3 regions of the Rouxiella sp. S1S-2 genome follow, and region 3 is predicted to be linked to each of the others. Evidence: predicted binding sites of a transcription regulator. Region 3 holds the regulator's gene; each other region holds the start of a gene.
The links. The regulator CRP, encoded in region 3, controls carbon source genes, mostly activating them, when cyclic AMP is high. The targets are predictions, from matches to a motif close to ATGTGANNNNNNTCACAT.
Positions count from the first base shown of each region.

Region 1 (7,707 bases), 200 kb from region 3:
ATTTCTGCGACTGACAACGAAAAAGCAAAACACGCTATTCGTCGTATCGAAGAAATCACTGCTGAAATCGAAGTTGGCCGCATTTATCAGGGTAAAGTTACCCGCATCGTTGACTTTGGCGCGTTCGTTGCCATCGGCGGCGGTAAAGAAGGTCTGGTTCACATTTCTCAAATCGCCGACAAGCGCGTAGAGAAAGTGACTGACTATCTGACGATGGGTCAGGAAGTTCCGGTTAAGGTTCTGGAAGTTGACCGTCAGGGTCGTGTGCGCTTGAGCATTAAAGAAGCCACCACGCCTTCTGAAGATTCAGCTGAACCAGCTGCAGAGTAATCTGTAACCTGTAGTTTACAGTCTCCCGGCTATTTAGTCGGGAGCTGTTCGTATCATGAGTGCAGGACGCATTTATGCTAAGCAAGCGGATAACAGGAAGTTTGTCCAATGTTTGTCTTCGGGAGTTGAAATGAAGCCTTTCTTGCGCTGTTGTTATGTTGCGACAACACTTTTGTTGGCAGGATGCAGCAACCATGATTGGCGCAAAAACGAAGTCCTGGCAATCCCGCTGCAGCCTACTTTGCAGCAGGAAGTTATCCTGGCTCGAATGGAACAAATACTTGCCAGTCGTTCATTGACAGATGATGAGCGTGCGCAGCTATTATATGAGCGCGGTGTACTGTATGATAGTCTCGGGCTAAGAGCACTGGCGCGAAATGATTTCTCACAAGCGCTGTCTATTCGTCCTGATATGCCAGAAGTTTTTAACTACCTTGGGATATACCTAACGCAGGCAGGCAATTACGATGCTGCCTATGAAGCGTTTGATTCTGTACTAGAGCTTGATCCAACTTACAATTACGCGCGTTTAAATCGCGGTATCGCACTGTATTACGGTGGTAGATATCCGCTGGCGCAGGATGATTTGCAGGCGTTTTATCGAGACGATCCAAATGATCCCTTCCGTTCGTTATGGCTATATCTTGTGGAAAGAGAAATCAATCCTAAGAATGCCGAAGTAGCGCTGCAGCAGCGTTATGACAAAGCGGACAGAGGGCAATGGGGATGGAATATCGTCGAATTCTACCTGGGCAAAATCAGCGAATCCACGCTGATGGACCGCCTGAAGGCAGAAGCAACGGATAACACTTCGCTCGCTGAGCATCTCAGTGAAACTGACTTCTATTTAGGTAAACATTACCTAAGTCTGGGGGACAAGGACAGCGCTTCTGCTCTGTTCAAACTGACGGTAGCTAACAACGTTCACAATTTTGTTGAGCACCGCTATGCATTGTTGGAATTGGCGCTTTTGGGCCAAGAGCAAGACGACCTATCAGAATCGGACCAGCAATAGCTGACGACACTAATCAGCCTGATTAACCATGGCCTATGCCATTTTTAATCGCCTTAACGGGCGAGGGTTGCTTTGTTCGTTTTATAAACTAATTTGAGCCGGTTCACACTTTTCAATGAAAATGACTGAAAATTTTCTCGACGAGTTATGTAGACTGGCTGCCATTATTAATGAGGCACGTGTACATGACTACTGAGCTTGAAACCTCTTTTGCTGACCTGGGGCTGTCTGCTCCTATCATTGCTGCCCTGACCGATCTGGGCTACGAAAAACCATCACCGATCCAAGCCGAATGTATTCCGCACCTGTTAGCAGGCCGCGATGTTCTGGGCATGGCGCAGACTGGTAGTGGTAAAACTGCAGCGTTCTCGCTGCCACTGTTGCACAACATTGATGCTTCTTTGAAAGCACCACAAATTCTTGTTTTGGCCCCTACCCGCGAACTGGCGGTTCAGGTTGCTGAAGCGATGACCGATTTCTCTAAGCACATGCACGGCGTGAACGTTGTTGCATTGTACGGCGGCCAACGCTATGACGTGCAGCTGCGCGCACTGCGTCAGGGTCCACAGGTTGTTGTGGGTACGCCTGGTCGTCTGCTGGATCACCTGAAACGCGGTACTTTGAACCTCTCTAACCTGAGCGGTCTGGTACTGGACGAAGCCGATGAAATGCTGCGTATGGGCTTCATCGAAGACGTAGAAACTATCATGGCGCAGATCCCGGCTGAACATCAGACCGCGCTGTTCTCTGCAACCATGCCAGAAGCGATTCGTCGTATTACTCGTCGCTTCATGAAAGATCCACAGGAAGTTCGCATTCAGTCAAGCGTGACGACTCGCCCAGACATCAGCCAGAGCTACTGGACTGTGCACGGCATGCGTAAGAACGAAGCACTGGTGCGTTTCCTGGAAGCTGAAGATTTTGACGCGGCTATCATCTTTGTTCGCACCAAAAACGCGACCCTGGAAGTGGCTGAAGCGTTGGAGCGTAGTGGTTACAGCTCTGCAGCACTGAACGGCGACATGAACCAGGCCCTGCGTGAGCAGACTCTGGAACGTCTGAAAGACGGTCGTCTGGATATTCTGATTGCAACCGACGTGGCAGCACGTGGTCTGGACGTTGAACGTATCAGCCTGGTTGTGAACTACGATATCCCTATGGATTCAGAATCTTACGTTCACCGTATCGGCCGTACCGGTCGTGCTGGCCGTGCGGGTCGCGCGCTGCTGTTCGTTGAGAACCGCGAACGTCGCCTGCTGCGCAACGTAGAACGCACCATGAAGCTGACTATTCCAGAAGTGGAATTGCCAACTGCAGAAGTGCTGGGTCAACGTCGTCTGGCCAAGTTTGCCGCTAAAGTTCAGCAGCAGCTTGAAAGCAGTGACTTGGATCAGTACCGTGCTCTGCTGGCTAAACTTCAGCCTGCTGAAGAGCTGGATGTTGAAACTCTGGCCGCAGCACTGCTGAAAATGGCTCAGGGCGAACGTCCACTGATCGTTGCCGCTGACCCAATCTTCAAAAGCCGTCCACCGCGTCGCGAATTTGAAGACCGTCCTGACCGTGGCGAGCGTTCTGCACGCGGTGACCGTCCTGCACGTAGCGAACGTCCTGCTCGTGATGGCGATCGTCCTGCGCGCGATGGCGCTCCACGTCGTGAGCGTCGTGACGCTGGCGAAATGGAACTTTATCGCATTGAAGTTGGCCGTGATGATGGTGTTGAAGTGCGTCACATCGTTGGCGCTATCGCTAACGAAGGCGATATCAGCAGCCGTTACATCGGTAACATCAAGCTGTTCGGTACCCACTCAACTATCGAGCTGCCTAAAGGTATGCCGGGCGAAATTCTGTCTCATTTCACCCGTACTCGCATCCTGAACAAGCCGATGAACATGCAGTTGATGGGCGATGCAGTACCTCAGGCCGATCGTCGTGAGCGTCCGGCCGGTGCTGGCGGTGAGCGTCGTGGTAACGGTGCTCCACGTTCTTTCAGCGGTGATCGTCGTGAAGGTGGCGCACCTGCGGGTCGTCGTCCATTCAACGGCGAACGTCGTGAAGGTGGCAACTCGGCAGCAGGCGAACGTCGTCCGCCAAGCCGTGCACCACGTCGCACTACCGACGCATAATCTGTCCAGTCGCATGGCTTGAGATAAATGTGCAATAAAAAACCAGCCCTCGGGCTGGTTTTTTTATGGGCTGAAAACGTCAGGAATCAGTCGATACGTGGCTGCTTAAAGATTTCCCCCTGAAGCTGCGACACAATTTCAAACGAATGCAGTCGAGCCGCGTGGTCAAATATCTGGCCGTTGATCATCAACTCATCCGCCTCGGTTTCACGGGCAATCGCCTGCAATCCGTGACGAATCGTCTCTTTGTTACCGACCACCGAAAGGCGTAGCGCCTGATCGACACCAAAGCTTTCCTGCGGTGACCACAGGCTTTCAATGTTATCCACCGGTGCAGGCAGCTTGCCAGGTTTGCCACGACGCAGGTTAATGAACTGCTGCTGGTTCGAGGTAAACATTCTGCGCGCCTCTTCATCGGTATCGGCGGCAATCGCGTTGATGCAGACCATGGCATGCGGCTTTTGCAGCTGCGCTGAAGGTTTGAATTTGCTGCGATAAATCGACAGTGCCTGATAGAGCATATCGGGTGCAAAGTGTGAGGCGAAGGCAAACGGCAGGCCCAACGCAGCGGCCAGTTGGGCGCTATAAAGGCTCGAGCCTAACAGCCAGATTGGCACGTGCAATCCTTGGCCCGGAACCGCCTGTACAGCCTGATCTGGCTTCACGTCGGCAAAATAGTGCTGCAGTTCCTGAACATCCTGCGGGAAATTATCAACTTCGCCCGACATATGCCTGCGCAGTGCCATCATGGTGCGTTGATCGGTACCCGGTGCACGGCCAAGCCCTAAATCGATACGATCGGGGTAGAGCGTGGCCAGCGTACCGAACTGCTCGGCAATCACCAGCGGTGAATGGTTGGGCAGCATCACGCCACCCGATCCCAAGCGGATCGTTTTAGTGCCGGCGGCAATAAAACCAATCAGTACCGAGGTTGCGGCGCTGGCAATGCCGGTCATGTTGTGATGCTCGGCCAGCCAGTAGCGCTGATAGCCCCATTTTTCGGCATGCTGCGCCAGCTCTAACGAGCTTTGGAAAGCATTGGCTGGTGTTTTACCCTGAGGGACGGGCGCAAGATCGAGCACAGAGAAGGGGACTGGAATGTTTTTAGCGTTCGCTTCAGACATGTTTTATTCACCTTGTTTTCTCTGATAAACGTTTAGAATATTTATCAGCTAATGATAAAAACCAGTATTCACCATTTCCAACTGCCTGAATACGCTATTTGAGCGGTACTGACTGCTGCTGCGGTTGTTTGATCAGTAATCGCGAACAATTCAATGCCTTATAAAGCACGGCAATATGTGCTAAAAATGGTCGAATTAAACAGATAAGAAGGTAAGAGAGAAAAAATGAACAAAAGGATATTATTAACCCTGCTGCTGGTTGCTGTCGTTATTTCTCTTGCCGTTTTATTTCGCGCCAGCAATCAGTCCCTGTTATTACAGGGCGAGGTTGATGCGCCAGAAGTTATTGTTGCCTCAAAGGCTAAAGGGCGCATTGTTGAACGTCACGTTCAGCGCGGTGACGACGTTAAGGCGGGTCAACTGTTAATCACTCTCGACAGTCCTGAGCTGATGGCTCAGCTACGTTCGCTTCAGGCCTCCCGCGATCAGGCTAAAGCGCAGCTTGATCTCTCTTTGAACGGCACCCGTGAAGAGAGTATCCGTAATCTGAAAGCGACACTGGCGCAGTCGCAGGCCGCCTATGCTAATGCGCGCGACCTTTTTAATCGCAACGCCCGTATTGCAGCCAAAGGCTATATTTCGGCTTCTGACCTTGAGGACTCCCGTGAAGCGCGCGACAGTGCCTATCAACAGGTGCAGGTCGCGAAGGCTAATTTGGATGAGGGCGTCAACGGCGATCGCATTGAGCAGCGTGATGTTTATGCCGCTCAACTGCGTGCTGCCGAAGAGAATTTGCTGGAGATTAAAGCGCAGACGGATGATTTACAGGTTAAGGCACCGGTCGACGGCGAAGTAGGGCCAATCCCTACCGAGGTCGGTGAGCTTCAAAGCGCCGACAGTCCGCTGCTGACGTTGGTGCGTCTGCCGCAGGCCTATTTCGTCTTTAACCTGCGTGAGGATATTTTGGCGGGAATTCGCAAGGGTGATAAAATCTCGCTGCGGGTACCGGGTATTGGCGACAAACACGTCGAGGCCGAGGTCCGTTATATTGCCCCGTTGGGAGATTACGCCACGAAACGCGCCACCCGCGCCACCGGTGATTTCGATTTAAAAACGTTTGAGGTCAGGCTCTATCCGCTACAGCCGGTTCCCGGTCTTCGGCAGGGTATGAGTGCGTTGTGGCAGTGGAAAGCAGCGCACTGATGGCGCACGCAATGCATCGAGCAAAGGCCGCATGGCGCTGTTTCAGCCGCGCGTTTACCCGTGAGACCCGCCATGCTTTTCGCCAACCGGTGATCCATTGGCTGTGCTGGTGTTTTCCGCTGATTTTGTTCGCGCTGATTGCGAGTAACTTCTCGGAGGGCACGTTGCTCGACCTGCCGGTTTCGATCGTCGATAACGATCACAGTAAACTCTCAAAGGAGTTGGTTCGCAAGCTCGACGCCGGTTCGCATGCCCACGTTGTCGCCTACGCCGGTGGTTTACCGGAGGCCGAGCATCGGCTGCGCACCGCTCAGGATTATGCGCTGCTGTATATTCCGCCGCGCTTTGAAGCCGACGTTCTGGCCGGTCGCCAGCCGAGCGTTGTACTGTATTACAATGCGCTATTTTACGGTGCCGGGCTGTATTCCACTCAGGACTTCAGTGGATTAATGACCGAACTTAACACCCGTTATCGCAGCATTATTGCCGCCGAAATCGGTAAAACGGTACCTTCACTGGCCAGTGTCGATCTCTCATACGGCAGCCTGTTTAACGCCAGCGGCAGCTACATTTATTATCAGCAGTTCGCCGCAACGATTCATCTTTTACAGCTGTTTACCGTCACCTGCATGATTTATGTGATGGCGCGCAGTCAGGCGCTGCTTGCTGCACCATCTTTTACCTTCAGCCTGCTGGGGAAACTGGCACCGTACACGCTGTGCTTTACCGCGCTGCTGATGGTGGAGATTGCGCTACTGGTCGGCGTGTTTGATGCGCGAGTCAGCGGTAATCCTCTCGACATGCTGTTAATCTCATTTTTTTATGTGATCGCCGCCCAAAGTCTGGGGCTGTTGCTGTTTACCTTCACCAGTACCACAATTTCTGCCTACTCAATGATGGCTATCTTCGTGGGTCTGGCGCTGACCTTCTCGGGTATGGCTGTTCCTGAGCTATCCATGCCGCTTCCTGCGCGAATAATTTCTGAAATCGAGCCGCTAACGCATGCGCTGAATGCCATGTTCGATGTCTTTCTGCGCCAGGTTCCCAGCAGTCGCATTCTGGGTGTTTGTGCCATTTTACTGGTCTATCCGTTGATAACCGGCCTGTTGGTGCACCGAAAACTCTACATGCGCCTGAAAAAACAGGAGCCGGGTAAATGACGCGCCGCGAAGGATTTTCGATTTACTGGCGTACCTTCACGCACTCTCTGCATGGCATGCTGGAAAAGCCGATGTGGATGATGCTGCTGATTTCTTTGTGCCTGATGAGCATGGTTTATGCCAACCGAACGGTGTGGGACTTACCCGTTGCGGTTATCGATCAAGACCACAGCAGCGCCAGCCGCCTGTTAACGCGGGATCTTGATGCGACGTCGAAGATTAAAACGATAAGCTACGACAGCATTCCTGAGGCGCGTCGAGACCTGGGAGACCGCAAGCTGTTTGCCGTAGTTATTATGCCGGTCGATTTGGAAAAGAAAATTCTCGCCGGTCAGGACATCGTTATTCCGGTGTACGGGGATGCGACCAACCGACTGGCCAACGGCCAAATTCAACAAGACGTCGTAGCCGCCTATCAAAGTCTGCTGTCGCAATACAATACACAACTGCTGCTGAGCAGCGGCTTCAGCAACCGACAGGCCAGCGTGCTGCTTATGCCAATTGTGGGGCAAACGCTCGACTTATTTAACCCTGGCATAAGCTTTGCGGCCATTATCTTCCCAGGGCTGCTGGTGATGCTCTTGCAGCACTCGTTGTTAATCGCCAGCGTGCGGGTCAATATCACCTTAAAAAGCGCCCCCGATGGGAAACCGGCTATTCCGGCGTTTCTTGGCGGCCTGTCTGCGCTGATCCCCATCTGGTTATTTTTGTCGATTGTGCTGTTCGTACTGTGGCCGTGGGTGTTGGGCTAC
Region 1 is NZ_WFKL01000001.1:776,416-784,122, forward strand. Features, by position in the region: gene pnp (polyribonucleotide nucleotidyltransferase) at 1-330, shown strand, start outside; gene nlpI (lipoprotein NlpI) at 461-1,345, shown strand; gene yrbN (protein YrbN) at 1,467-1,541, shown strand; gene GA565_RS03670 (DEAD/DEAH family ATP-dependent RNA helicase) at 1,531-3,468, shown strand; gene GA565_RS03675 (luciferase-like monooxygenase) at 3,555-4,592, opposite strand; gene GA565_RS03680 (HlyD family secretion protein) at 4,818-5,795, shown strand; gene GA565_RS03685 (ABC transporter permease) at 5,807-6,955, shown strand; gene GA565_RS03690 (ABC transporter permease) at 6,952-7,707, shown strand, end outside.
Region 1: the regulator CRP is predicted to act here: its motif matches at 1,437-1,454, upstream of yrbN (protein YrbN).

Region 2 (7,707 bases), 710 kb from region 3:
AGCGATAATATTCTATTTTCAGCCTGCGACGGCGCAATGCCGACAGCCATATCAATTTTTCCAGCATCAAGCAGTGAAACCGATTCATCGCGATCGACGAAGGTTCTTATATGAACAGTCACTCCCGGTGCTTGCTGATTAATGGCTTTCATCATACCCGGCAGTAATACCATTAATGGATATTCAGACATCCCAATCGTGAAAGAAGTCTTTATGCCTTCAGGAGAAAAGATTTCATCCGGCAGCAACAGGTTGGCCAATTCATTAAGTGCTTTTGAAACATGTAGGCCGATCTCTTTTGCTCGAGCGGTGGGAAGCAACCCTGAGGCGCTGCGAATAAACAGCGGATCGGCAAAATGCGTTCGCAAGCGCGACAGTGCCGCACTCATCGCCGGCTGGCTGACGGCGGCTTTGAGAGCAGCGCGGGTCACGTTCCGCTCCTCCATCAGCGCGTCGAAAGCAACCAGAAGATTCAGGTCTAGCCCCTTAAAATCCATAAAACGTATATTCCTCTATATAGATCTCTTATTTCAATTATGGCTGATTCGAATGTGATACTTGCTGCGTAGTTCAGATTAACCACATAAAAATACATTCAGCCAGAGGAATATAAAGATGTCAGCGTTTGATGAAACCACAGAGCGTCTTATTACGGAGAAGAAGGCGGTTGAAAAGATTTATCAGGCCTTTAGCCTGCAAAATCCCGACTTGATTGATGAAGCGGTAACGCCTGATTGGGAGGATATTCCGCTCGCGCCCGGCCAGGCACCCGGCCCTCAAGGGTTGAAGCCTATTATTCGAGCGTTTATGGCCGCTTTTCCTGATGTTCAGATTGTTATTCACGACCTGATTCAGGTTCCGGGGCAGATTGCAGTTCGTGCTGAAATTACCGGTACACATAAAGGAAGCTTTATGGGCATCGAACCCACGGGGAAATTTGTCAGCATTCGATTGCATGAATTTCATCGTCTTAATGGCGAACGCGTCACGACCACTTGGCATCTTGAGGACTGGTTTGGGGTGTTTATGCAGCTCGGCCAGTTTCCCCCTCTCGCTTAAAAAAACAGGTCGAACCGTTTGGGGATCGACCTGCTGTATTGTTTTAAAAGACGATTACTTTGCCATCGCTTCAGTACCGGCCTGCGCCGCCTGCGTTGAAATATGATGCTGTTCTTCGCGATATTTCTGTCTGTCCCACACGCGGAAGAACGGATAGTAAATCACCATCGAGATTGCCAGATTCACCACCTGAATGACCGTGCCCGAAATATGTCCACCGGTGGCCAGATAGCCACTAATGAATATAGGGGTGGTAAACGGCAGGGCTATTCCAACCGGCGGTGTGACTAACCCCGTTGCCATCGCGGTGTAGGTGACAATCACCAGCACCACCGGCGTGAGGATAAACGGCAGGAAGAAATACGGGTTCATCACCAGCGGGATACCAAACACCATCGGTTCACTAATGTTGAACAAGCATCCCGGCGCCGCGATGCGACCCAGCTGTTTCATCTGTGCACTACGGCTGCGGATTAGCATAAAGATCACCAGCCCTAACAGCGCGCCGGTTCCTCCAGGGGCTATCCACAAATCGTAAAATTGCTGCGTGATGATGTGTGGAAGTGGCTGATTGGTTTGAAACGCCGTCAAGTTCTCGGACATATTCGACAGCCAAATTGGCTGAATGAATACCAACACTATTGCATCACCGTGCAGGCCCAGCGTCCACAGCAAACCGATTAGAATCACCGAGAAAATCATGCCCGGCAGCGTGCCGCCAATATGATGCATCGGAATGCCGATAATGGTGGAGATCATGGTATTAATATCGCCAAAAGGCGTTGCCTCGACGATAAGGCGCAGTGCTAACACCACCGCCAATACGCAAAATCCTGGCACCAGACTCAGAAACGATTTTGCTACCGCTGGAGGAACGCCCTCAGGCATGGTAATAACCAGATCCCGGCTGTGAACAAAGCGATAAATCTCGGTTGAAAGCAGGGCAATAATAATGGCAACAAACAGCCCCTGACTGCCGATGAAATTCATCGGTAATACGCCTTTCACCATCATGGCTTCAGCACTGACCACCGGCGTAAATAAAGTGTGCTGGGGAATAGTGAGTAAAAAAGCCACCAAAGAAACAGCACCGGTGCTGAGGGGATCCAAACCACGATATTTCTCTGCCAGACGGTAGGCAATACCAAAGCTGGAGATAATAGCCATAATGTCGTAGGTTGCTTTTACCGGATAAAGCAGCTTGTCTCGCCAGGCTGCACCGAATACGTCCCCCATGAAATTGGCATAGCTGGGGAACGGTAAATAGGCAAAAATAAGAAAGAACGATCCAATCAGCATGAAGGGCATGTTTAAAATAATGCCGTCACGAACTGATAATATATGCTTTTGTCCAGCAATTTTTAATGCCGCCGGTAATACGTAACGCTCTATCAACATATTTATATTAGCCATAGTCCCCCCTGTCCTTTACCCGTTGTATTTCATTCTGAAATCTCTAGGGTAAATGTGATTAATTAAACTGCGGTAAGTAACGACGATTTATAGTGAGTACTTCTTCCAGGATTTCTTCGGCAATATTGGCATTGCCAATTAATGGATTGGTTACCAACGCCAGTATTGCGCTTTTTTTGCAGCCTTTTACGGCGGCTTCGATGGTCAGGCGTTCGAAATCTTTTACCTGCTGCGTTAAACCATTCATGGCTGAAGGCAGAGGGCCAAATGAAAGTGGATGTGCGCCCTGTGCGTCGATCACACAGTTAGTTTCTATTACTGCATCATAAGGCAGTCCAATGATGGCCCCTTTATTTTGCGTATTTACCACCAGCACTTTACCCGAATTACTGTGGATCGCGCGGATCAGTTCCACCGCCACTTCGGAATAAAATGCGCCGCCGCGGAAATTAAGCTGCTCAGGCTTTTCGGCCAGATGAGGGTCGGCATACAGAGCAAAGAGTTCGGCTTCGACCTTCATGACCTGCTCGGCGCGCGTCCCACGCTCGGCAGCGGCTTCAAATTCTTCAGCCAGCATCGCTTCTGTTTGATAGAAGTAGCGATGATACGGGCACGGAATGGCGCCCAGCGCCCGCAGGAAAGCCGGTGGCCAAGGCGTATCTTTAATGTTGTTCATCGTCAACGTTTCGCCGTTGCACAACCGCTCGATAACGGATTCAGTCACGTCTTGCCCTTTAAGCGTTACCTGATGAACCCAAACCATGTGATTCAAACCGGCAAAACGCAGCTCGACGTCGTCGTAGGGTGCCTGGAGCATGTTGGCGACCATATGATGCATATGGACCGGCACATTGCACAGGCCGATAATTTTCGCTTTGCTGTAGCGGCTGACGGCTTCGGTAACGATGCCTGCCGGATTGGTAAAGTTGATTATCCAGGCGTCAGGGGCCAATTCTTCAACCGCTTTAGCGACCTCGAGCATCACCGGAATAGTCCGCAGCGCCTTGGCGAAGCCGCCAACGCCGGTGGTTTCCTGACCCAGCATGTTGAACTTAAGACCTAAACGCTCGTCTGCCGCACGCGCCGCAAGTTGGCCTACCCGCAGCTGAGTCAGCACGAAGCTTGAGCCACGAATGGCTTCTTCAAGAGAAAAGTGAACCGTTACTTTGATTTGCTCAAGGCCGTTGCGGATAAACATGCGGCGGGTAAGCTCGGCAATGACCTGTACTTTTTCACGACCCGCCTCTACGTCTACCAGTGCCAGTTCGGTGATGCCAATCTCGCCGTGATGCTGAATCAGTCCATCAACGAGTTCTGGCGTATAGCTGCTGCCACCGCCGATAACAGTAATTTTGGTCATATTAATCTCCTTGCGGGTTACGGCGATAGAGTTCGATCATATCGCTGGCTAATTCCTGAATAAGCATGGCGTTCATCAAATGGTCTTGCGCATGGACCAAAATTAAACTCACGGGAACTTTCCCTGAGCCTTCATCCATACCAATTAATTCGGTCTGAATTTTATGCGCGGCAGAAATAAATAACGTTGCTTCTTCGATGAGACTGAGTGCCTGTGTAATGTTATCGTTTCTTGCTTCTCTGAGCGCTGAAAGAAGCGTGCTTCTAGCACTTCCGGCCTGCACTAATAATTCCATCACTTTATTTTCGAGATCAAAAGAATCGAAATGAGTAACGTCGAGTTTAACACTTTCAAGAATACTATTTTCCAGAGTCACACAGTCCCCTTGTTCGAAGGCCAGATAAATATTGTCCTGCCCTTGAGAAAAGATTTTCTATTTACGAGTGATAAGAATTAAGAAATAAGGCTTAAGGCCTGGTCTAATACTTTATCCCCTCTCATCGTGCCGTAATCCATCATATTAATAACTTCAACCTGTTTGCCGTGACGTGCAGCAATATCAGACAGGCGGGCATGTTCATATTTCACCTGCGGTCCTAACATTACGACATCGGCCAACAGAATAATTCTTTCGAATTCAGCCACCGGTACGGCTTCAATATCGATAGATAATTGTCGCTTGGTGGCTTCTGTTTTCATTTTTTGAACCAGCATGCTGGTAGACATACCGGCCGCACAGCATAGAAAAATTTTTTGCATAAAATGAATTCCCTTTTATTAAACCTCATCGGCTGTGGAAATATAAAACGCTAGCGTAGAGATGAAGTAAATAGGCTAAATCATAGGTTTTAATTATGATAACGATTAAATCTCAATTAAAACAATGTGATGAGCCTTTTTTTGTCGTGAAATTTTTTTTCATGAATGTGATCTGAGATTAGTTTTATTTTTACAAGAAAAAAGTATTTATCAAAAAAATCATCAATATCAATTGGTTGTGTTATTTCGTGGTGATGTAGATCACAAAGTTTTTACCCTGGCTTTAAAGGTCTTTGAAAATTATTTTCATTTTGGTAGTCTGGCTCATAGGGAATTATGCTGTGTGAAAATCATGCCGATTTGGTAGGCTGAGTTATGAACAATGTGAGCAGTCGATGGCCTGTGTGCATGGCCGACGAAAGAAAAGGGCAACTCAGCGGTGGATATTGTTTATCAAATTCAATTCTTGCAGGGGCAATTCAGTCGACAAGAAAACAAAGTCGTCAAAGTCATCCTGGAAAATCCGGCGTTTGCATCGATTGCCACGCTAGAACAGCTGGCATCGCGTGCGGGCGTTAGCACCGACACGGTGGCGCATTTTGCCACCTCGCTCGGCTGTCAGGATGTTAACGACTTTATGACCCATATGCGGGCACAGAAATTGACTTATAGCACCGATACTCCCGTTTCAAAGCCCGTTTTGGGGGGAACGGACATTGCCTTCGCCTCAGCGGCTTCAATCGGTAAAATGCCTGGGGTAAGTCAGGAAATACTTCGCCGTTTTGCTAAATCCATCGGCTATGAAGACATTGGCGACATCATTTATCAGATTCGCGCGCAGCAAAACCAGCTCAGCCAGCAGGAAAGCAAAGTGGCACAAGCCATTCTCGATGATGTGGCTTTTGCTTCATCGGCAACCATTGAACAGCTGGCTTCGCAGGCGGGCGTGAGTCCGGCAACCATCACGCGTTTTGCTAAATCAATGGGCTGTGACGATATCCGCGACCTGCGCATGAAACTGGCGCAGGCCAGCGCGGTGGGCTCTCGCTATATGGCTCAGCAGCCAGAAAAATCGGCCAGCAAAGGCTCGGCGGGTTGGATTGGTAAAATCGGTGAGCGCGAGCACAGCGTTCATCAACAGCTGCAGCAGTTCGACGAACAGGCCTTTATCAGGGCTGCCACGCTAATATCATCGGCCAATAAAGGCGTCTATATCTTTAGTACTGAAAGCCGCTGTACGCTGTTTGCCAGCGAATTGCAAAATAGCCTGTTACGCGCGGGTTATCCTGCCTATGCGTTTAACGACCCTGAATTAATGCGCATCAGCGCCTCAGGCCTGACGGCGCAGCATGCGGTTTTGGCGCTGTCGTTAAGTGATGAAAACGGGCTGTTGCCCGAGATTGCCGGGCATGCTTTGAACTGCGGTGCGGGCGTGGTCGCTATTGCCTTGGCGGATTCACCACTGGCGGCACAGGCTACGTCGCTTTTATCTCTGCAGCCGGGGCAGGCGCACACCTTTAGTTCGCAGGGAATGCTGCTGGCCATAGACCTGCTGCTGGAACAGCTCTGAGTTGCTCTGGTCGGATTATCGCGGCACCCCATTCCTGCCTTCCCCGCTGAATAAACGGGGAAGGGCGGAAACCTCTCATCCCAAGACGGGTGCAGGGGTTAAATCATCAGGCTCACGTGTGCGGCGACTATCTTCCAGCCGCTCGGCATCTTAATCCAGGTTTGCATCTGTCGACCGGTTTTCTCACTGCCTTCGCGGCGAAACTCAGTGCTGGCAATCGCCATATCGTCGCCGTAAGTGGTGATCACCGTGTTTTGCAAATCACGCTCCAGCCCCTGCGCCGGACGTGAGGCGCGGAATTCGCGAATAGCATCAATGCCGTATAAGTTCTCTCCGGCCCCAAAGCGAACGGTGCGGGGGTCATGCCAAAATAACTCATCCAAAACCACGGTGTCGTTGGTAATCAGCGCCTGTTCATAGCGATAAAAAGCCGCATTAACCTCAGCCAAAATCGCCGGACGATCGACATTTTCAGTTTTCATATTGATCTCTATCTTCTGCAAAAAAGAGTGTAAATCAGGCAATCAGCGAATGATCGAGCTGCTGACACTGACGATCCCCTGTTGTTCCAAAGCCCAGGCTGCGCGCAGGCACAGGTCTTCGCGCCACGGCGGAGCTATCAGCTGCAGTCCGATGGGCAAGCCACCGGCGGTAATTAGCGGCACAGAAACCACCGGTAATCCAAGAAACGAAATTGGTTGAGTCAGCATGCCCATGCTGGCGCGGGTTGGCAGCGAGACGCCATTGATTTCAATGCTCTCCTGGCCGATTAACGTTGCCGGGCACGGGGTTGAAGGCGCGATTAAAATGTCCCAGTGTTCGAACATTGGTAACACCTGCTGCTGGAACTGGTGACGGAAACGCTGCGCTTGAACGTACCATGCCGCGGGTATCATTGCACCGGCTAATAGGCGCTCGCGCGAAAGCGGTTCAAACTGCTCGGGAATAGTGCGCAGCAAAGGCAAATACTGGTTTCCGCCTTCTGACGCAGTAAGGATAAACGCCGCCGAGCGGGCCAGCTCGGCCTGTGGCATTTCAATTTCCTCCTGCGCCTCAAGCGCCTGAGCCACACGTTTTACCGCATCCTTGGCATTATCGTCACACCAGGTATTGAAATAACCGCCGAGTACCGCGGTGCGCAGGCCTTGCTGGCCGCGCGCAAGTTGAGAAAAGGTTTCGCTGGTCGGTTTTTTTGCCTGAAACGCATCCGCGACGTCGATGCCCTGCATTGCATCATACACCTGCGCAAGGTCGCTGCTGCTGCGCGCCATCGGGCCAAGGTGGTCGAGGCTAGCGACAAAAGGCTGGCTGCCGCGGCGCGAGACTCTGCCAAAGGTCGGCTTAAGCCCTAAGATGCCGCTTAGCGAAGAAGGGACGCGAATAGAACCATTGGTATCGCTGCCCAAAGTAAAATGCACCAACCCGGCGGCGACGGCAGCGGCGGAACCGCCCGAAGAGCCGCCGGCAATGCGCGCGCGATCTCGCGGATTTCGCGTGGCACCATAGTGGCTATTTTCAGTGGTAAAACCGTAGGCGTAGGCGTCCA
Region 2 is NZ_WFKL01000001.1:1,294,553-1,302,259, forward strand. Features, by position in the region: gene GA565_RS06000 (LysR family transcriptional regulator) at 1-497, opposite strand, end outside; gene GA565_RS06005 (ester cyclase) at 616-1,059, shown strand; gene celB (PTS cellobiose transporter subunit IIC) at 1,114-2,457, opposite strand; gene GA565_RS06015 (6-phospho-beta-glucosidase) at 2,531-3,838, opposite strand; gene GA565_RS06020 (PTS lactose/cellobiose transporter subunit IIA) at 3,834-4,127, opposite strand; gene GA565_RS06025 (PTS sugar transporter subunit IIB) at 4,286-4,591, opposite strand; gene GA565_RS06030 (MurR/RpiR family transcriptional regulator) at 5,031-6,161, shown strand; gene hpxZ (oxalurate catabolism protein HpxZ) at 6,260-6,643, opposite strand; gene GA565_RS06040 (AtzE family amidohydrolase) at 6,686-7,707, opposite strand, start outside.
Region 2: the regulator CRP is predicted to act here: its motif matches at 4,841-4,858, upstream of GA565_RS06025 (PTS sugar transporter subunit IIB).

Region 3 (7,707 bases):
TGTTGAAGAGCGCCGCGCCGCCTTTATTCAGGCGCTGGAAGCGATTAACGAAAAGTATCACGTGTTTAAGGAATTCCGCGGTCAGGGCCTGCTGATTGGCGCAGAAATGTCGGAGAAATACAAAAACCGCGCCGGAGAGCTGCTGGCCGCCGCCGCCGAGTTTGGTTTGATGATTCTGGTTGCTGGGCCTAACGTGGTGCGTTTAGCCCCGTCACTGGTGATTGATTTCGCCGATATCAGAGAGGGCATGGCGCGTTTTGAGAAAGCGGCGCAGAAACTGGTAGGTTAATAGACGTTTGCTGTAGCCCCACCCTAGCCCTCCCCAAAAACGTGGGGAGGGGTTCAAGACGCTATTCCTTCACTCTTCGCGTTAGCCAAATTCCGTGATGCGGCCTCTGCTTCCACGCCAGTGAAGAAATGGTGTGCATCGCGCTCAGGTGCGCCAGCATGCGGCGAAGGTGCCGTTCCATTTCGGTAATCGGCATATCGGGATGAAGCTCCGGGGCGTTAAACAGCTTGGTTTCACTGCTCGGACCGTCGTAGGTCAGGCGCTGCTGACAGCTTTGCAGCGCAATCTCGCAGGTTTGCAAATACTGCATCGCCAGCTTGGGCGTCAGCATGTAGTGCTCGCGGGCCAAAATCGTCATTCCATTGATGTGGTCGACAATAAACTGGCTGTGCATCACCCACAGACGCATATCGTTTAAATAGCGCGAATTGAACCCAGGTTCCTGCATCGCCTGATTAAGCGACGTAAATAGCTGATTATGCGCCTGGTTGACCTTCATGCGCGCATAGGCCAACTGCGCAGGGTCGGGGTCATCCGCCAGCACTAAACGCACTGCCTCCTGATCGGCCTCCAGCGCCTGATGCGCGTTAGTACGCAACAGGCCGCTCTGCCACTGTGGCCATAGCCAGATAGTGCCACCAAACGCCAGCGCACAGCCTATCAGCGTATCAAGCAGCCTCGGCAGCAGGAAGTTGGCGCCGTTTAATCCCAAAATTTGCAGGGTATAAACTGCCGTTACCGTCAGCCCAATCATCCCCAATCCGTAGTTTTTGCGCAGCACGGTGTATGAAATTAAGGTAATCATCAGCATGAAAAACAGCTGCAGATTTTGCGGGAGGGCAAGCTGCAGAAGCCCTGCGGCAATGATAAGCCCAATCAGCGTGCCTAACGCACGGTGCTGAATGCGCACGCGGGTGGCGTTATAGCCGTTTTGGCTGACCAGCAGGGTCGTCAGCAGGATCCAATAGGGTTTGGGTAAATTAAAAAATAGCCCCAGACTGCTGCCGATGGCCAGAATAACCCCCAAACGTCCCGCATTGCGCAGTGCGGCCGACTTGAATGACAAATAGCTTTTCAACGCCGCCCAGAACGGCAGGCGGGCCTGGGTTTGCATCAGGTCACGGCGATAAAGCGGGCGCTGGGTACGCAGCAGTCTCGCAATGCGACTGAAGTGGTAATAGCAAAACTGGCCGACCGGGTTGTCACGGTAGCGCGAAGATATTTTTTCCAGCGCCGCCAGCTCATTGGCCATAGTGAAGCGCTCGGAACGGCGGTGATAAAGAATGTCGTTGGCAATCACCCGCAGACGGGCAGCAATCACCTGAGCATTGCGGCGAATTACCGCCTCGGCATGACTCTCCTCCATCAGCTTTTGCACCTCGGTGGGCAGATGCAGACTCACCGTAATGTGCTCCTGAAGGTCTAGTGCTACCTGAAAACGTCTCAACAGCTTTTTATGATGCTGGTGGTCGTGCGTCGGCAGCATGTGCAACTGCTGATAAAGCAGAGCAATCAAGTCGATGACTTTTTGTTGCCTGTTCAGCAGCGGCGGTAGGGCGGTATCGGGATCGGTATGCTGGGTCAGTAGGCTGTATTTGGCTTCAAAATAGTCGGCGAGTTCGAGATACAGCTGGCTTAGGGTTTCGCGCATAGGCTGCTCTTCAGACAGGCGAAACCACAGCCAGTTAAATACGCCGTACCAGGCAGTCCCGACCACAAACAGCAGTGGCGCATGCCAAATCGGCACTACGCCCGCCATGCTGAGCGTAAAGATAGCGGCAACCAGCGCGCCCGGTAATAGACGCGCATGCAGCGGACTTATCGCCCCCGTCACGCCGATGACCAGCGTCAGGCCGAGCATGATAAGCGGCAGCGGCAGATGCCAGTTAACCAACATCAACTGTAGCAAAATACTGCTGACGGCGAACAGTGATCCACCGACCAACAGGCGTTTGAAAAAGCGTTTATGTGGGGTATCGAGACCTGAAATGTTGCAGCATGCGGGCACCAACGCGAACAGCAGACCCATTTTCAACTGGCCAAACAGCATAGCGAAGGCAATGGGCAGGCAGAGAACCAGCGTTTGTCTTAGCGCATAGTTAACTTCAGGGTGATAAAAAAGTCTTTGCCAAAGCGTCATTTTTGTGCAGATAGGCTAACAAAAACGGCGCAACAGTTATCTGCTGCGCCGTTTTTAAGACGATTAACGGGTGCCGTAAACGACAATCGTTTTACCGTGGGCTGAAATCAGACTTTGATCTTCAAGCATTTTAAGAATTCGACCCACAGTTTCGCGTGAACAGCCGACTATTTGACCGATTTCTTGACGGGTAATTTTGATCTGCATGCCATCGGGATGGGTCATGGCATCCGGCTGTTTAGCCAGATTCAGCAGAGTTTGTGCAATACGACCGGTCACGTCGAGGAAGGCAAGGTTGCCCACTTTCTCGGACGTTATCTGCAGTCGGCTTGCCATCTGTGCGGACAGGCGCATCAGAATGTCTGGATTAACCTGGATGAGCTGGCGAAATTTCTTGTAGGAAATTTCGGCCACTTCACAGGCAGTTTTGGCTCTAACCCATGCACTACGTTCCTGTCCTTCTTCGAAGAGTCCCAGCTCGCCGATGAAGTCACCTTGGTTAAGGTAGGAAAGTATCATTTCTTTGCCTTCTTCATCTTTAATCAGAACGGCAACCGAACCTTTCACGATGTAGTAAAGCGTTTCGGCTTTTTCACCTTGGTGAATCAGCGTACTTTTAGATGGATACTTATGTATATGACAATGAGACAGGAACCATTCGAGAGTAGGGTCTGTTTGTGGCTTGCCGAGAACCATTAGCTATTATCCTCTTATTATCGCTGCCCAAAATCACAGGGCTTTGAAATCCCTGTTCGGCGATTTTTTACTTCGCGCTCTTTTAGCATATGAACTGACCAGCAATGCTGCAAGCGGCAGGTGGAGTGATTTCAGCTGTAATTTGCCATTATCACCAAGGTTATCCTGTTAACACCTAAAAAACCTAGCCGCAACTTGTTGGAAAGTTTCTTTCGGCTTTGTTTGTAGCACAGGTTTGCGGACGTGTCTTGTGTTGTCTCGCTTCAGCATGATGCGGATCGAGTTCCATTGCCAGTTTCAGGGGTTAAGGGTAGTCTGTTTTAAAAATTATTACCGGAGAAAGGCAAATGCAAGCACGGGTAAAGTGGGTTGAAGGGTTAACGTTTCTCGGAGAATCTTCGTCTGGACATCAGGTCATTATGGACGGCAATGCGGGTGACAAATCCCCTAGCCCGATGGAAATGCTGCTCATGTCGGCAGGCGGTTGCAGTGCGATTGACGTAGTGTCGATTCTGCAAAAAGGCCGCAACGAGGTGTTGGGCTGCGAAGTGAAACTGACCTCCGAACGTCGTGAAGAGGCGCCGCGTCTGTTTACCCGCATCAACCTGCACTTTATCGTCACCGGCAAAGATTTGACCGATAAAGTGGTTGAACGTGCCGTGAGCCTGTCGGCCGAAAAATATTGCTCGGTTTCACTGATGCTCGGCAAAGCGGCCACCATCACTCACAGTTTTGAAGTGATTGATGCTCAAGAGTAATCAGCCCGGTTTGCTGTTTAGGCAATAGAAAGTGATAAAACGCCGCGCCGTGAAGGTTAGCGGCGTTTTTGCGAAGTATATCGACTGATTACTCGATCTTTTTGCCTTCCATCAGCCGCTGCACCAGTGGCCCCATAATAAGCTCCATCGCCAGGCCCATTTTTCCCCCCGGCACCACCAACGTATTGATGTGCGAAATAAACGATCCCTGCAGCATTGCCAGCAGATAGGGGAAGTCAATCTGGTCCAGACCTTGAAAATGAATAACCACAAAGCTCTCATCCAGCGAAGGAATGGCCTTGGCGGCAAACGGGTTAGAGGTATCGATGGTCGGTACGCGCTGGAAGTTAATATGGGTGCGTGAAAACTGCGGCGTAATGTAATTGATGTAGTCGTCCATCGACCGCACTACCGAGTCCATCACTGCTTCACGCGAGTGGCCGCGCTCGCCGGTGTCGCGCACCAGCTTTTGTATCCACTCAAGGTTAACGATGGGTACCACGCCGACCAATAAATCGACCTGTTTGGCGACATCGACCTGGTTGGTGACTACGCCACCGTGCAGTCCTTCATAAAAAAGAATGTCGGTTGGCTCAGGCAGCGCCTGCCACGGCGTAAAGGTGCCGGGTACCTGATTGTAGGGCACGGCTTCGTCATAAGTATGCAAATATTTTCGCGAACGCCCAGTACCGCTTTTGCCATATTCAACAAAGCTCTGTTCGAGTAGCGAGAAGTCGTTGGCTTCGGGGCCAAAGTAGCTAATGTGTCGGCCGAGGTCGCGCGCTTTACGAATGGCGGCGTCCATTTCTGGACGAGTAAAATGATGGAAGCTGTCGCCTTCAAGCTCGGCCGCATGCAGACCGAGCTGCTGAAATATCTTGCGAAACGCCACGCTGGTGGTGGTGGTTCCGGCGCCGCTTGAGCCGGTTACGGCTATAACTGGGTGTTTAGCTGACATGGTAATCCCTTCATCTTTCAAATTGCAGTCAACGCATCTGCACCAGGAATCTATTGGGGAAGGCTAATACGCATAATTACGCTTATTGTTACCATATCTATGCGCTGAATTATAGAGCCTCTCATCGGAACTTTTAACCGACCGCACTTCTGATTGATGCCTTTAACGCAACGCAGTGACACCTTTTTGATGCTTTAATCTCACGCATTATTCTCTACACTGGAGGGCAATATTCCTGGTTGTCTCGCACAAGATTTCGGAGAATTTCCTGATGAAAATGCCTTCCTCCCGCTGGTGGTGGGATTTGTCCACGCTGGAGTTTAGCCAGCTTGATATGGAAAATGTGGTGGTAATTCTGCCCATTGGCGCGGTAGAGCAGCACGGTCCGCATCTGCCAGTGCGGGTTGACGCCGCCATTAACGCCGGTATTGTCGCGCGTGCGGTGACGTTATTACCCGCCGACCAGCCAGCGCTGGTGTTACCCGCCTTACCGATAGGCAAGTCCGACGAACATCTTGAGTATCCTGGCACCTTGACGCTGCCGTTTGAGGTGTTGGCTAAAGTATGGTTTGAAGTGGCGAAAAGCGCATGGCGGGCCGGTGCGCGCAGGATAATTTTTTGGAACTCCCACGGTGGCCAGCCTCAGTTGATGGACATCGTATGTCGCCAGCTTCGCGTTGAGCTTGGCATGCTTGCAGTGGGCGCTAGCTGGTTTGCAACTATCGACAGCAGCGACCTTTATCGTGCGAATGAGCTGGAGTTTGGCATCCACGGCGGAGAGTCTGAAACCAGCGTAATGCTGCATTTGCACCCCGAATTGGTGGCGATGGAGCGGGCCGAAAACTTTGTGTCAGCGGCCGAAGCGCTGGCAGAAAAGGGCGGTATTCTGACCCCAGAAGGCGGCGTGGGCTTTGGCTGGCAGGCTCAGGACCTCCATCCGGCAGGCGTGACCGGTAATGCAGCGGCAGCCGATGCGGCTCGAGGCGAAGAACAGGTTGAGCGTGCGGCGCGTGCGCTGGTGTCGCTGGTAGGCGAAGTGGCGCAGTATCCGCTAAGCGCGCTCAATCAGAAAACGCGTTTTAACGCCAAATAACGTCATAGCCAAGCCGGCACTTCAACCGGTTTCAGACATCATGCCCTTTACCGTTTCGGCCAGTACGCTGCCTATCGCGCTGGTGCCTCTGTCGTGCCCAATCAGCATCAGTTGCTGGGTTTGCTGCCCCAACTCTCTGACCGGAATATAAATGAGTCGGCCCGCGCGTTGGTCAAATTCAATGTCGAATGGGGTCAGGAAAGTCAGTCCCTGATCGACCATCGCCGCGTGGCGCATGACCTCAATCGAATTGGTTTCAATCACCGGATGTGCGCTGACCAACGCCTTGGCGAACACGTCATTGAGGTAGGGCCGAATGACCGTGCTTTTGTCAGCGATGATAATCGGATAGGCGATACAGTCGCTGATCCGCAGACTGGTCTTATCGGCTAGCGGATGTCCCGGTGCAACCACGGCACCCAGCCTGCCGGCTACGCTGGACAGCACCCGCAGCGTGGGAGGCAAGTCAAAGTCGAACCCTATCCCTAGGTCAGCCTCACCGGATTCTACCGCCGCCATGATTTCATCGCCGTTGGTCAACTGCCGCAAAATAAGCTTCACCCGCGGGTTGGCGCGTCGAAATTCGCTGGCCATGCGTGGGATGAGGTTGGCCGCCAGCCCGCTCATCATCGCCACTGTCACCTCGCCGCGACGCAGCCCCTTCAGCTCCTCAATTTTCACCTGGGCCCACTCAAGTTCTTTAAAACTCTGACGAACGTGGTGGATAAGCACTTCACCGGCGGCGGTGAGCACCATCTTACGTGGAAGACGCTGAAACAGCGGCGTACCGAGTTCGTCTTCCAGCGCCAGAATCTGCCGGTTGATAGCGGATGCGGAAATATGCAGGCGTGCTGCGGCTTTGCGTATAGAACCCGCGCGCGCAACCTGATCGAGATACATCAGCAGTCGGTGTTGCAGCATATTTTTCTCCAAATAAAGGTTACGGCGATATTTTCATCAAGTGTTGCCAAAAAGGCATCGAAGAGTGCGAAAAACAATGCTTTTAAGGTAGCGAATTTGTGGGCATAAATGGAGCACTGTTCTTGGGGGAGTAAAGCTTATGTCTGGTTTATCGCGCCGTAATTTTGCCAAAGGTTTGGCAAGCATGATGTTGATTCCTATTGCTGCACCGTTATTTTCTCGCCAGGCCTTTGCGGCGGATAAAGAGATCAAGGTTGCTCTGTTACTGCCGGGATCGGTGGCTGACGGTGGCTGGAGCCAGCTGGCTTATCAGGGTTTGCAAAATCTGAAAGCGCAGGGCTTTAAAGTTGCCAGCAGCGAGAGCGTGGCACAGGCGCAGATGGACCAGGTTATTCGTGGCTATGCCGACGACGGCTATAACCTGATTATCGGGCACAGTTTTGAATACGGCTCTGAATTTGACCAAATTGCGCCGGAATACCCTGATACCTATTTCTTTGCTACCACCTTTAAACCGGCCGAAAAAGCGCCGACCAACGTGGAGTTCGTCAATCTTGCCTATCTAAATGCAGCCTACGGTGCCGGTGCGCTGGCGGCGTTAATTTCCGAAAAAGGCAAAGCAGTGGGCTATGTTGGCGGCGGGGATAACCCGACTCAGCAGGGCATGATGCGAGCCTTTATTGCCGGTGCCGAAAAAACGCGCCCGGGGATTAAAGGCTTGGGTATCGTGACCGGTGATTACGACAACGCGGCAAAAGGCCGTGAAGCCGCCAGCACCATGATAGGTAATGGTGCCGACGTTATCTGGCACACCGCCGACGTTACCGGTCTGGGCGCGATTCAGGGTGCGGC
Region 3 is NZ_WFKL01000001.1:580,460-588,166, forward strand. Features, by position in the region: gene GA565_RS02640 (aspartate aminotransferase family protein) at 1-289, shown strand, start outside; gene GA565_RS02645 (YccS/YhfK family putative transporter) at 351-2,429, opposite strand; gene crp (cAMP-activated global transcriptional regulator CRP) at 2,493-3,125, opposite strand; gene GA565_RS02655 (OsmC family protein) at 3,473-3,883, shown strand; gene GA565_RS02660 (phosphoribulokinase) at 3,972-4,841, opposite strand; gene GA565_RS02665 (creatininase family protein) at 5,113-5,934, shown strand; gene GA565_RS02670 (LysR family transcriptional regulator) at 5,956-6,855, opposite strand; gene GA565_RS02675 (BMP family protein) at 6,995-7,707, shown strand, end outside.